DNA from 2 places in the Embleya sp. AB8 genome. Region 2 is predicted to be linked to the other one. Evidence: riboswitches for the same ligand, from Rfam matches in the RefSeq annotation. Region 2 holds a riboswitch; the other holds the start of a gene.
The links. Region 2 has a riboswitch for glycine ahead of gcvP (aminomethyl-transferring glycine dehydrogenase). Riboswitches for the same ligand answer to the same signal wherever they lie in the genome.
Positions count from the first base shown of each region.

Region 1: linked by a shared signal. The riboswitch ahead of gcvT (glycine cleavage system aminomethyltransferase GcvT) and the one ahead of gcvP (aminomethyl-transferring glycine dehydrogenase) in region 2 are both predicted to bind glycine.

Region 1 is NZ_JBMHHY010000029.1:29,622-35,040, reverse strand. It holds gene ABIA38_RS35190 (Fic family protein) at 1-86, opposite strand, end outside; gene glyA (serine hydroxymethyltransferase) at 248-1,552, opposite strand; gene gcvH (glycine cleavage system protein GcvH) at 1,549-1,923, opposite strand; gene gcvT (glycine cleavage system aminomethyltransferase GcvT) at 2,035-3,135, opposite strand; glycine riboswitch at 3,426-3,549, opposite strand; glycine riboswitch at 3,550-3,643, opposite strand; gene ABIA38_RS35170 (AAA family ATPase) at 3,819-4,562, shown strand; gene ABIA38_RS35165 (enhanced serine sensitivity protein SseB) at 4,592-5,308, shown strand; gene ABIA38_RS35160 (enhanced serine sensitivity protein SseB C-terminal domain-containing protein) at 5,398-5,419, shown strand, end outside.
Region 2 is NZ_JBMHHY010000021.1:171,306-176,724, forward strand. It holds gene ABIA38_RS29690 (MerR family transcriptional regulator) at 724-1,212, shown strand; gene ABIA38_RS29695 (SanA/YdcF family protein) at 1,272-1,958, shown strand; gene ABIA38_RS29700 (DNA polymerase IV) at 1,999-3,360, shown strand; glycine riboswitch at 3,419-3,515, shown strand; gene gcvP (aminomethyl-transferring glycine dehydrogenase) at 3,715-5,419, shown strand, end outside.

The DNA.
Region 1 (5,419 bases), on a different contig from region 2:
CGGTGCCGGAATTCGGTACGGAACGCCTCGATCTCGCGGATCACCCGCAGGTCGTCGGGGGTCAGGGGCGGGGTCGCGTACAACATCCTCCGATACTACGACACACGTAGGGTCGGTGTGGCGTCGTTTCGGCCCGGCCCTGCGGCATTGCGGAGCAGCCCCACCCCGCAACGCCGCAGGGCCGGCGGGGGGTGGCCCCGACGGCCCTGCGGTTGTCGTTGGTGGTGCGGTGAACCCGACCGATCGATCAGAGGTTCGGGTACAGCGGGTGCTTCTCGGCCAGCGCCGTCACCCGCGCCGCCAGGGTCGCCTTGCAGGTGTCGTCGAAGCCGGGGAGGAGGGCTTCCGCGATGATGTCGGCCACCTCCTTGAAGTCCGCCTCGTCGAAGCCCCGCGTGGCCAACGCCGGCGTGCCGATGCGCAGGCCGCTGGTGACCATGGCCGGCCTCGGGTCGAACGGCACCGCGTTGCGGTTGACCGTGATGCCGATCTCGTGGAGGCGGTCCTCGCCCTCCTGGCCGTTGAGTTCCGAGTCGCGCAGGTCGACCAGGACCAGGTGGACGTCGGTGCCGCCGGTGAGCACGGTGATGCCCGCGTCGGTGACGTCCTTGCGGGTGAGCCGCTCGGCGAGGATGGCCGAGCCGGCCAGGGTGCGTCGCTGGCGGTCCTTGAAGTCGTCGGAGGCGGCGATCTTGAAGGCCACCGCCTTGCCCGCGATCACGTGCTCCAGGGGGCCGCCCTGCTGGCCCGGGAAGACCGCCGAGTTGATCTTCTTGGCGTACTCCGCCCGGGAGAGGATCACCCCGCCGCGCGGGCCGCCCAGGGTCTTGTGGGTCGTGGTGGTGACCACGTCCGCGTACGGCACCGGGCTCGGGTGCAGGCCCGCCGCGACCAGGCCCGCGAAGTGCGCCATGTCGACCATCAGGTACGCGCCGACCTCGTCGGCGATCCGGCGGAACTCGGCGAAGTCGAGCTGCCGCGGGTAGGCCGACCAGCCCGCGATGATCATCTTCGGCCGGTGCTCCTTGGCCAGGCGCTCGACCTCCTCCATGTCGACCCGGTGGGTCTTCTCGTCCACGTGGTAGGCGACCACGTGGTAGAGCTTGCCGGAGAAGTTGATCTTCATGCCGTGGGTGAGGTGGCCGCCGTGGGCCAGGTCCAGGCCGAGGATCGTGTCGCCGGGGGAGAGCAGTGCGACCATCGCGGCGGCGTTGGCGGACGCGCCCGAGTGCGGCTGTACGTTCGCCGCCTCGGCGCCGAACAGCTCCTTGACCCGGTCGATGGCGAGCTGCTCGACCACGTCGACGTGCTCGCAGCCGCCGTAGTAGCGCCGGCCGGGGTAGCCCTCGGCGTACTTGTTGGTCAGCACGGATCCCTGCGCCTCGAGCACCGCCACGGGGGCGAAGTTCTCGGAGGCGATCATCTCCAGGGTGTTCTGCTGGCGGTGCAGCTCGTCGGTGACGGCGGCGGCGACCTGCGGGTCCACCTCGCCCAGCGGACGGTCCAGGATCGTCACGGTTGTCAGCTCCTCGATCGGGTCGATCTCGATCATTCGCCGCAGAACGCGGCGTATTCGTCGGCCGACAGCAGGCCCTCGGCCTCGCCGTCGATGCGCACCTTGAACAGCCAGCCCTCGCCGAAGGGGTCGGAGTTCACCAGGGCCGGGTCCTCGGCGACGGCGTCGTTGATCTCGACCACCTCGCCGGAGACCGGCGAGTAGAGGTCGCTGACCGACTTGGTGGACTCCAGTTCGCCACACGGCTCGTCGGCGACGACCACCCGGCCGACCTCCGGAAGCTCGACGAACACCACGTCACCGAGCGCGTCGGCGGCGTGCTTGGTGATGCCGACGACGGCGGGGGAGGCCGCCTCGTCGAGCCACTCGTGTTCCTTGCTGTAGCGCAGGTGCTGGGGTGCTTGCACGGGTCCATTCTCCATTCGAATGCGGGTGGTCTGTTGCTCAGGTTGATTTGTAGCTGTTTGTACTGATAGGCGAGACGAGTAAGTGAGACGAGTAAGTGAGACGAACCCGGCTCAGCCGCGCTTGTAGAACGGCAGTGCGACCACCTCGGCCGGTTCGAGCTTGCCTCGGATGTTCACCGCCACGCGCGTGCCCGGCTCGGCCCGCTCCGACGTCACGTACGCCATTGCGATCGGCACGCCGAGCGTCGGCGAAGGTGCCCCGGAGGTGACCTCGCCCAGCGCCTCGCCGGTCTCCGCGTCCACCACCGGGTAGCCCGCGCGCGGCACCCGCTTGCCCGGCGAGGTGAGCCCGACCAGGGTCCGACGCACGTCCGCCGAAGCGGCCGCCAGCGCGTCGCGCCCGACGAAGTCCGCCGGCTTGTCCAGGCGTACGACCCGGCCCAGATTGGCCTCGTACGGCGTGGTGTCCCGGGTCAGTTCGTGGCCGTACAGCGGCATGCCCGCCTCCAGGCGCAGCGTGTCCCGGCAGGACAGGCCCGCCGGCACCAGGCCGTGCGGCTTGCCCGCGGCGAGCAGCGCCTCCCACAGCGCGACCGCGTCGCCCGGCGCGGCGAACAGCTCGAAGCCGTCCTCGCCGGTGTAGCCGGTACGCGCGAGCAGCACCGGTACGCCGGCCACCTCGGTACGCAGGATCGCGTAGTACTTGAGCGCGGGCAGATCGGCGTCGGTCAACGAGCCGACGATCTCGGTCGACGCGGGACCCTGGACCGCGAGCAGCGTGTACTCCTCGGACGCGTCGCGCACGCTCGCCTCGAAGCCCTGCGCGCGGTACTTCAGGCTGCCCGCGACCACGTCGGCATTGGACGCGTTGGCCACCACCACGAAGTGCTCGTCGCCCAGCCGGTACACGATCAGGTCGTCGACGATGCCGCCCTCTTCGGTGCAGATCATCGTGTACCGGGCACGATCCACACCGATCTTCGACACGAAGCCGACCAGCGCGTGGTCGAGTGCGCGCGCCGCCTCCGGGCCGGTGACCTCGATCTCGCCCATGTGGGTGAGGTCGAACAGGCCGGCCGTGGTGCGCACCGCGTTGTGCTCGTCGCGCTCGCTGCCGTAGCGCAGCGGCATCCGCCAGCCGGCGAAGTCGGTCATCGTGGCCCCGAGCGCGTCGTGTACGGCGTCGAGCGGGGTCCGGCGGTCGGTGGTCATGCGAAGACTCCTTCGAGGGGTCGCCGGCGCGAACACCCGGCGGGCGCGGGCCGGTCGGGGGCGCACTCGATCGGCGCGGCGCAGGGGTCGGCGATCGGCGCCGGACGGCGCGGCGCGTGCCGCGGCGAAGACGAGGACCGCGACGAGTGCGAGTACTGCAACGAGTACGAGTACTGCGGCGAAGACGAGGACCGCGACGAGTGCGAGTACTGCGACGAATACGAGGACAAAGGGGGCTCCCTGCCATGGCTTTCGGCCCTTTTCGACCGGTATCGGTCGAAAAGTGGGTGCCCTCCCCTTCTGTCATCGGAACCTGAGAGCTTCACCGCCTGCGACCCGAAACAAAGAAGAGGAAGCAGGCGATTTGCACCGTGGGTGAGCCGCACCGACGGTGCGACTGCTTTCCAGAAGTGCCTGACCCATGCGGTATCGGTGCCTGAGAGATTCCGGGGAGGAGTTGCTCCTTCGGCGCCTCGCTCGCTGACGAGGACTCTTCCGCGTGGGGTCGACGGCCGTTATGAGGTTGTGCCCGGCATGCTAGCGCGTGCCGTCAATCCCCCGCCGGGTCCGGTGGGATCCTCGCGATGCCCGCTCGCGCCGGCTCGCGACCGCTCGTGCGCCCGGTGCGGCAGCATGCGCACGGCACGTGGGTGCGGCGCGCATTCGGTACAGGGGGAGGATTCGTGGGGACGGACTCGGCGGGGGCGCATACCGGCGCCGCGACGGGCGGCGTGCTGGTGCCCCGGTCCGTGCACGATCTCCGGGCGGAGCGACCCGGGCCGGCGACATCGGGCGAAGTTCCGGCGGCCACCGCAGTGGTCGACGTGCTGGCCTATCCCGCCGCCTGCGTGCTCGTGGTCACCGGTCTCCCGGGCGCGGGCAAGAGCACGCTGCTGGCCCGCACCATCGCCCCCGGGCCGCGGGTCGCCGTACTGGACGCGGACGTGGTTCGGGCCCGCTGGGCGGGACGGGCCGGCCGGCTTCCGTACCGGGTCTATCGGCCGCTGGTCCGCCTGTCGCACTACGGCGAGGTGGCCCGGGCGCTGCGCGGCGCCGGCGCGGTGGTCGTGCACGACAGCGGGCGCAATCCGATCCTGCGTCGGGTACTGGTACGCGCGGCCCGCCGGCGCGGCGGTTCGGCGCACGCCCTGCTCCTGGATGTGCCGGCCCATCAGGCACTTTCCGGCCAACACGAACGCGGGCGCGGGGTGTCCACGTCGGTGTTCGCCCGGCACCACCGCGAATGGCGCGAACTGCTCGCCCGACTGTCTCCGTGGTTGGCCGCCGGACCCCCGCTCGCGGCGGCCCCCGACGGCTTCGGCTCATGCGTGCTGCTGGACCGAACCGCCGCGCGGCATCTCAGGCAAATCGTTTTCGCAGATCCCGTCCCAGCGCAGTCCCGACGGCGGCCGGCGGGCAGGTCGTAAACTGCGGCGGACACCAGAGGAGCACCACCATGCCGTTTCCGGCCAATCCCGTGGAGAGCGCGCTCGTCGCGGCGATGCACGATCCGTCCAGGGCCGAAGCCCTGTTCGAGGCGCTGGCCGAGGCGGACGTGTGGGTGCCACTGCCCGAGGGCGGCGGCCCCGCCGACACCGAACTGACGCTGCCGACCACCGAGATCGGCGGCCGGCCGTACGTACCGGTGTTCTCCTCCGAGGAGCAGTTCCGCCGGCTGGCCGGACCGATGGGGTGCACGGTCGCGCCGATGCGCGAGTTTGCGCGCGGGTTGCCGGCGCACGTGGGGATCGCGGTCAATCCGGGCGGCGAGGTGGGCATCCCGATCCCGCCGCAGGGCGTCCTGGAACTGGCCCGGCTGCCCGGGGTGGGGGCGCGTGGCGCGCGGGTACGGCTGTACGAGCCGGACGAGGAGCCGATGGACTTCCTGATCGCCGCGGCCGCCGAGTTCACCCACGTACCCGTCGTGCTCAGCGCCCGGCGCGGCCTCGGGGTGATCGAGTCCGATCCGCCGTGCCTGTTCATCGGCGTCGAGTTGGACCGCTGGCAGGAGGAGGACCGGCTGGCCGCGGTCGGCGCCCTGGAGCGCGCGCTGGGCCGGGCCAGGTCGCCGTGGCCGGTGAACGTGGTGCTTCTCGACGTGGCGCAGGATCCTGTGGGGGACTGGATGCTGGAGCGGGCCGAGCCGTTCTATCTGCGAGCCGACCAGCGCTGAGCACACGCGCGGCGCGACGTCGGTACGGGTGGCGGGTGGCGGGTAGTGAGTGGCGGGCGGCAGGCAGCGGGTTCGGGGAGGACGTCGTCGTGAACCAGGTCGAGCAGGCGT
Region 2 (5,419 bases):
CTCGGCCCCGGCCCCGGCCTCGGCCCCGGCCCCGGCCTCGGCCCCGCCCTCGCCCTCGGCCCCGCCCTCGGCCCCGGCCCCGGCCTCGGCCCCGGCCCCGGCCTCGGCCCCGGCCCCGCCCTCGGCCCCGCCCTCGGCCCCGGCCTCGGCATCCGGCCCGGTCCTGGTGTCCGCCTTTGGGGTTCGGCTGCGGGTTCGTTGGGGATGGGTTGCCTTCCGGCCGGGGGCGTTCGGGGTGGCTCGGCCGCTGGCCGACGGTCGTTTGCTCGGCAGGCGGTTCGGGTGCGCCGAGGGTGGTTGTTCGGGGTCGGTCGGGTCTTTGGGTGCCCGATCAGAGGTGGTCTGGGTCGGTCTGTTTCGATCAGTGGCGAAGCGGCCAGACTTACCCGTGTCCGGCAGGTTCAAACCACTCGTGCGAGCAGCGTCACTCGGCGTGCCGAACGGCCCGGTCGTTGACGCGCTGTTGGTGACTGCCTACCGTCGAAATCGACAGTTCCGGGATGACCCCTGCGCGTTGCACCTCGCCGCCTGCGGCCCGGGACTGAAAGAGACTCTCCGCGCCGTACTCGGGCGCGGGGAGACGAAAGGGAGGTCGGCGTGAGCAGCACCGGCGACATCACGGCGGCGGAACGCGCCCGCACGGCACGTCCTCTGCCCGCGACCGACCCCGGTACGGGCCCGCGTCGGCAGGACGTCACGCCCCCCGGCACCCCGTCGGAGGACATCGGCTACCGCGGCCCCACCGCCTGCGCGGCGGCCGGCATCACCTATCGCCAACTCGACTACTGGGCCCGCACCGGCCTGGTCGAGCCGACCGTGCGCCCGGCCCACGGCTCGGGCACACAACGGCTGTACGGCTTCCGCGACATCCTGGTGCTGAAGATCGTCAAGCGGCTCCTGGACACCGGCGTCTCGCTGCAGAACATCCGGATCGCGGTGGCCCACCTGCGCGGTCGCGGCATCGGCGACCTGGCCGGGATGACCCTGATGAGCGACGGGGCCAGCGTCTACGAGTGCACCTCCTACGACGAGGTGATCGACCTGGTCCAGGGCGGTCAGGGGGTCTTCGGGATCGCCGTGGGGGCGGTCTGGCGCGAGGTCGAGGGCTCGCTGGCACAACTCCAGGGCGAGCACACCGGCGCCGGCGAGGCGATCGTTCAGGTTCATCCGGGCGATGAATTGGCCCGCCGCCGGCGCGACAAGGCGGTCTGACCGCCCGCCCGGCCCGCCCGGGAACGGGTGGGAACCGGGCCCTCGGGCAGAACGTCCCCATGGACGTGATCCTTCGACGGCCGACCCTGCCCCGTTCCCGGCGGGCCCAGCGGCGCGGCTACCAGGCCGCCGTCCTGCTCACCGTGGCCGGCCTGGCCCCGATCACGTGGCTGCACCTCTACGTCGGGAACCGGGTCCGCTCGGTCGCCGACGTGCCGCCCCGGGACGTGACGATGGTGCTCGGCGCCGGCGTACACGGCGACCGTCCCTCGGACCTGCTGGCCCGCCGGCTCGACATCGCGCTGGACCTGTACCGCGGCCACAAGACCCGGGTGATCCTGGTCAGCGGGGACGGCGGCGGCAACCGCTACGACGAGACCCGGGTGATGCGGCGCTACCTCGCCGACCGGGGAATCCCGCCGCACCGGATCGTCACCGACGAATCGGGATTCTCCACCTGGGAGTCCTGCATACGCGCGAAGCGGGTCTACGGCGTCGACCGGATGATCGTGGTCACGCAGAGCTTCCACCTGCGCCGTGCGCTCGGCCTGTGCAGGGCCGCCGGGATAGACGCGTACGGCGTCGCCGACCAGTCCCTGACGTGGGGCCACCTCGGTCCCACCCTGTACGGCACCGGGCGCGAGGTGCTCGCCGCGGTCAAGGCGACCGGGACGATCGTGCTCAAGCCGGATCCGCGCGCGAGCGATCCGGAAAGCGACGAGATCCGACGCGCCCTGAGCGAGTGAACGCCGACGATGTCGGACCCGTACGTCATCATTGCCCGGTGTGAGACAGGCACCGGGCATCCTTCATCTCGACATGGACGCGTTCTACGCGTCGGTCGAGCAGGTGGCCAAGCCCAGCCTGGCCGGCAAGGCGGTGATCGTCGGCGGCATCGGTGCCCGCGGCGTGGTGGCCACCGCCTCCTATGAGGCCCGGGTCTTCGGCGTCCGCTCCGCGATGTCCATCGGTGAGGCCCGCCGACGCTGCCCCAACGCCGCCTACCTGAGCCCGCGTTTCGCGCTCTACCGGCAGGTCAGCGACACCGTGATGGAGCTGCTGCACCGGCTGTCCCCGCTGGTCGAACCGCTCAGCCTGGACGAGGCGTTCATCGATCTCGAGGCCGGCCCGCACGGCGGCGGGTTGGACACCGCGCGGGTCACCGAGATCGCCGTCCGGCTGCGCGCCGACATCCATGCCGCCACCGGCCTGACCTGCTCGGTCGGCGCGGCCACCTCCAAGCTCCTGGCCAAGATCGCCTCCGAGGCGGACAAGCCCGACGGGCTGTGCGTGGTGACCCCCGGGGCGGAGCGGGCGATGCTCGACCCGCTCCCGGTGCGCGCGCTGCCCGGGGTGGGCCCGGCCACCGGCGACGTGCTGCGCCGGGCCGGCCTGGACACCGTCGCCGACCTGGCCGCCGTGGACGAGAGCGAACTGGTGCGACTGCTCGGCAAGGCACACGGGCACGGCCTGCACGTGCTGGCGGCCGGGCTCGACGCGCGCCCGGTGGTGGCCGACCGGGACGCGAAGTCGGTGTCGGTGGAGGACACCTTCGCCACCGACCTGGTCGATCGCGAACGAATCACCCGCGAGTTGGACCGGCTCACGATCCGGTGCGTGGAGCGGCTGCGCGCCGCCGGGCGCTCCGGGCGCACGATCGTGCTCAAGCTGCGCCGCTACGACTTCAGCACGCTGACCCGCTCGGAGACGCTGCGCGGGCCCACCGACGACCCGACCGTGGTGCGCGAGACGATCCGCCGGCTGGCCGCGCAGGTGGACGTCACCGGCGGGGTGCGGCTGCTCGGGGTGGGGGTGAGCGGGCTGGCCGACTTCGCCCAGCAGGACCTGTTCGGCGGTGTGGGGGAGGGGCTCGAGGAGTCGATCGAGGAGGCCGCCGAGCCGGCCGAGGAGCAGGCCGCCGAGGCCGCCCCGGACCGGATCTCCTGGTCGCCCGGGCAGGACGTGGTGCACGCGCAGTTCGGGCCCGGCTGGGTGCAGGGCAGCGGGCTCGGGCGGGTCACCGTGCGGTTCGAGGTCCCCGGCGGCCCGCGCGGCCGGGTGCGCACGTTCGCGATCGACGACCCCGCGCTGCGCCCCGGCGAACCGATTCCGTTGCCGGCGCTGAACGACGGCGCACCGCCACGATGATCCGCGCCCGGTGCGCGGGCCTGGACGGATGCTGCGCTGCTACCGTTGAACCGCCCATTACGTTCGCGCGGGAGAGCCCCCGTGTCGTGCACACGAGGCGCCGAAGGAGCAACTCCTCCCCGGAATCTCTCAGGCACCCGTACCGCGTGGTCGTGGGCACTCTGGAAAGCAGGATCCGCGCATGGCTCGCCGAGTCGGGGTGGATGCTCGCCGACGGTGCAAATCGCGCTCGCGGGACCGGTGGGACCGGTGCCACGGGCGCGGTGAAGCTCTCAGGCAAAGATGACAGAGGGGGAGGCCGGTGGACGCGCGACCCGCGTGTCCGTCCAGGAGCGATCCAGGAGGCCTTTCGCGATGACCCCGCGCACCCCCGCCCCCACGCGTGCTCATGCCGTACTCCCCTCCGGGCCCGGCTCGTTGACCGGTCTGGAGGCCGCGTCGCCGTTCACCGGCCGGCATATCGGTCCGGACACCGACGAGGAGGCGAAGATGCTCGCCGCGATCGGCTACGGATCCCTGGACGAGCTGACCGACGCGGCGGTGCCGGCCGCGATCCGGGCGCTCGAGGGCTTCGAACTGCCCGCCGCGCGCAGCGAGGCCGAGGTGCTCGCCGAACTGCGTGAACTCGCCGCCCGGAACAGCGTGCTGACCTCGATGATCGGGCTCGGCTACCACGGCACCTTCACCCCGCCGGTGATCACCCGCAACGTGTTGGAGAACCCCGCCTGGTACACGGCCTATACGCCCTACCAGCCGGAGATCTCGCAGGGCCGCCTGGAGGCGCTGCTCAACTTCCAGACCGTGGTCACCGACCTGACCGGCCTCGATGTGGCCGGCGCCTCGCTCCTGGACGAGGCGACCGCCGCCGCCGAGGCGATGACCCTGGCCCGCCGGGCCGGGCGGGCCAAGAGCGACGTCTTCGTCGTGGACGCGGCCACCCTGCCGCAGACCATCGCGGTGGTCCGCACCCGCGCGGCGGCCCTCGGCATCGAGGTCGTGGTCGCCGACACCGCCGAGGGGCTGCCCGAGGGCGGCTGCTTCGGCGTGCTGCTGCAATACCCGGGCGCCGACGGGCGGGTTCGCGACCTCACCCCCGTGATCGAGACCGCACACGCGCAGGGTGCGCTGGTCGCGGTCGCCGCCGACCTGCTCGCGCTCACCGTGCTGCGCGCGCCGGGCGCGATGGGCGCCGACATCGCGGTGGGCACCAGCCAGCGGTTCGGCGTGCCGATGGCCTTCGGCGGCCCGCACGCCGGCTACCTCGCCGTACGCGACAAGCTCACCCGCAGCATGCCCGGTCGCCTGGTCGGGGTCTCCGTGGACGCCGACGGCGCACCCGCCTACCGGCTCGCGCTGCAGACCCGCGAACAGCACATCCGCCGGGAGAAGGCGACCAGCAACATCTGCACCGCGCAGGTGCTGCTCGCCGTGATGGCCGGGATGTACGCGGTCTACCACGGCCCGGACGGGCTCACCGCGATCGCGCGGCGCACCCACCGCTACGCCGCGGTGCTCGCCGCCGGGCTGCGCGCGGGCGGCGTCGAGGTCGTGCCCGGCGACTTCTTCGACACGCTCACCGTGCGGGTGCCGGGTCGGGCCGAGCAGGTGCTCGCCGCGGCCCGCGCGGCCGGGATCAACCTGCGCCCGGTGGACGCCGACCACGTCGGCATCACCTGCGACGAGACCACCACGCGGGCCCATCTGGACGCGGTCTGGGGCGCGTTCGGGGTGACCGGCGACGTGGCCGCGGTGGACGCCGAGACCGCCGACGCGCTGCCCGCGGGGCTGCTGCGGGACACCGAGTTCCTGACCCACCCGGTCTTCCACACGCACCGCTCCGAGACCGACATGCTGCGCTACCTCAAGCGGCTCGCGGACAAGGACTACGCGCTCGACCGGGGGATGATCCCGCTCGGCTCGTGCACGATGAAGCTCAACGCCACGGTCGAGATGGAGCCGATCACCTGGCCCGAGTTCGCCAACCTGCACCCGTTCGCGCCGGTGGACCAGGCGGCGGGCTACCTCGAACTGATCGACGGGCTGGCCGATTCGCTGGCCC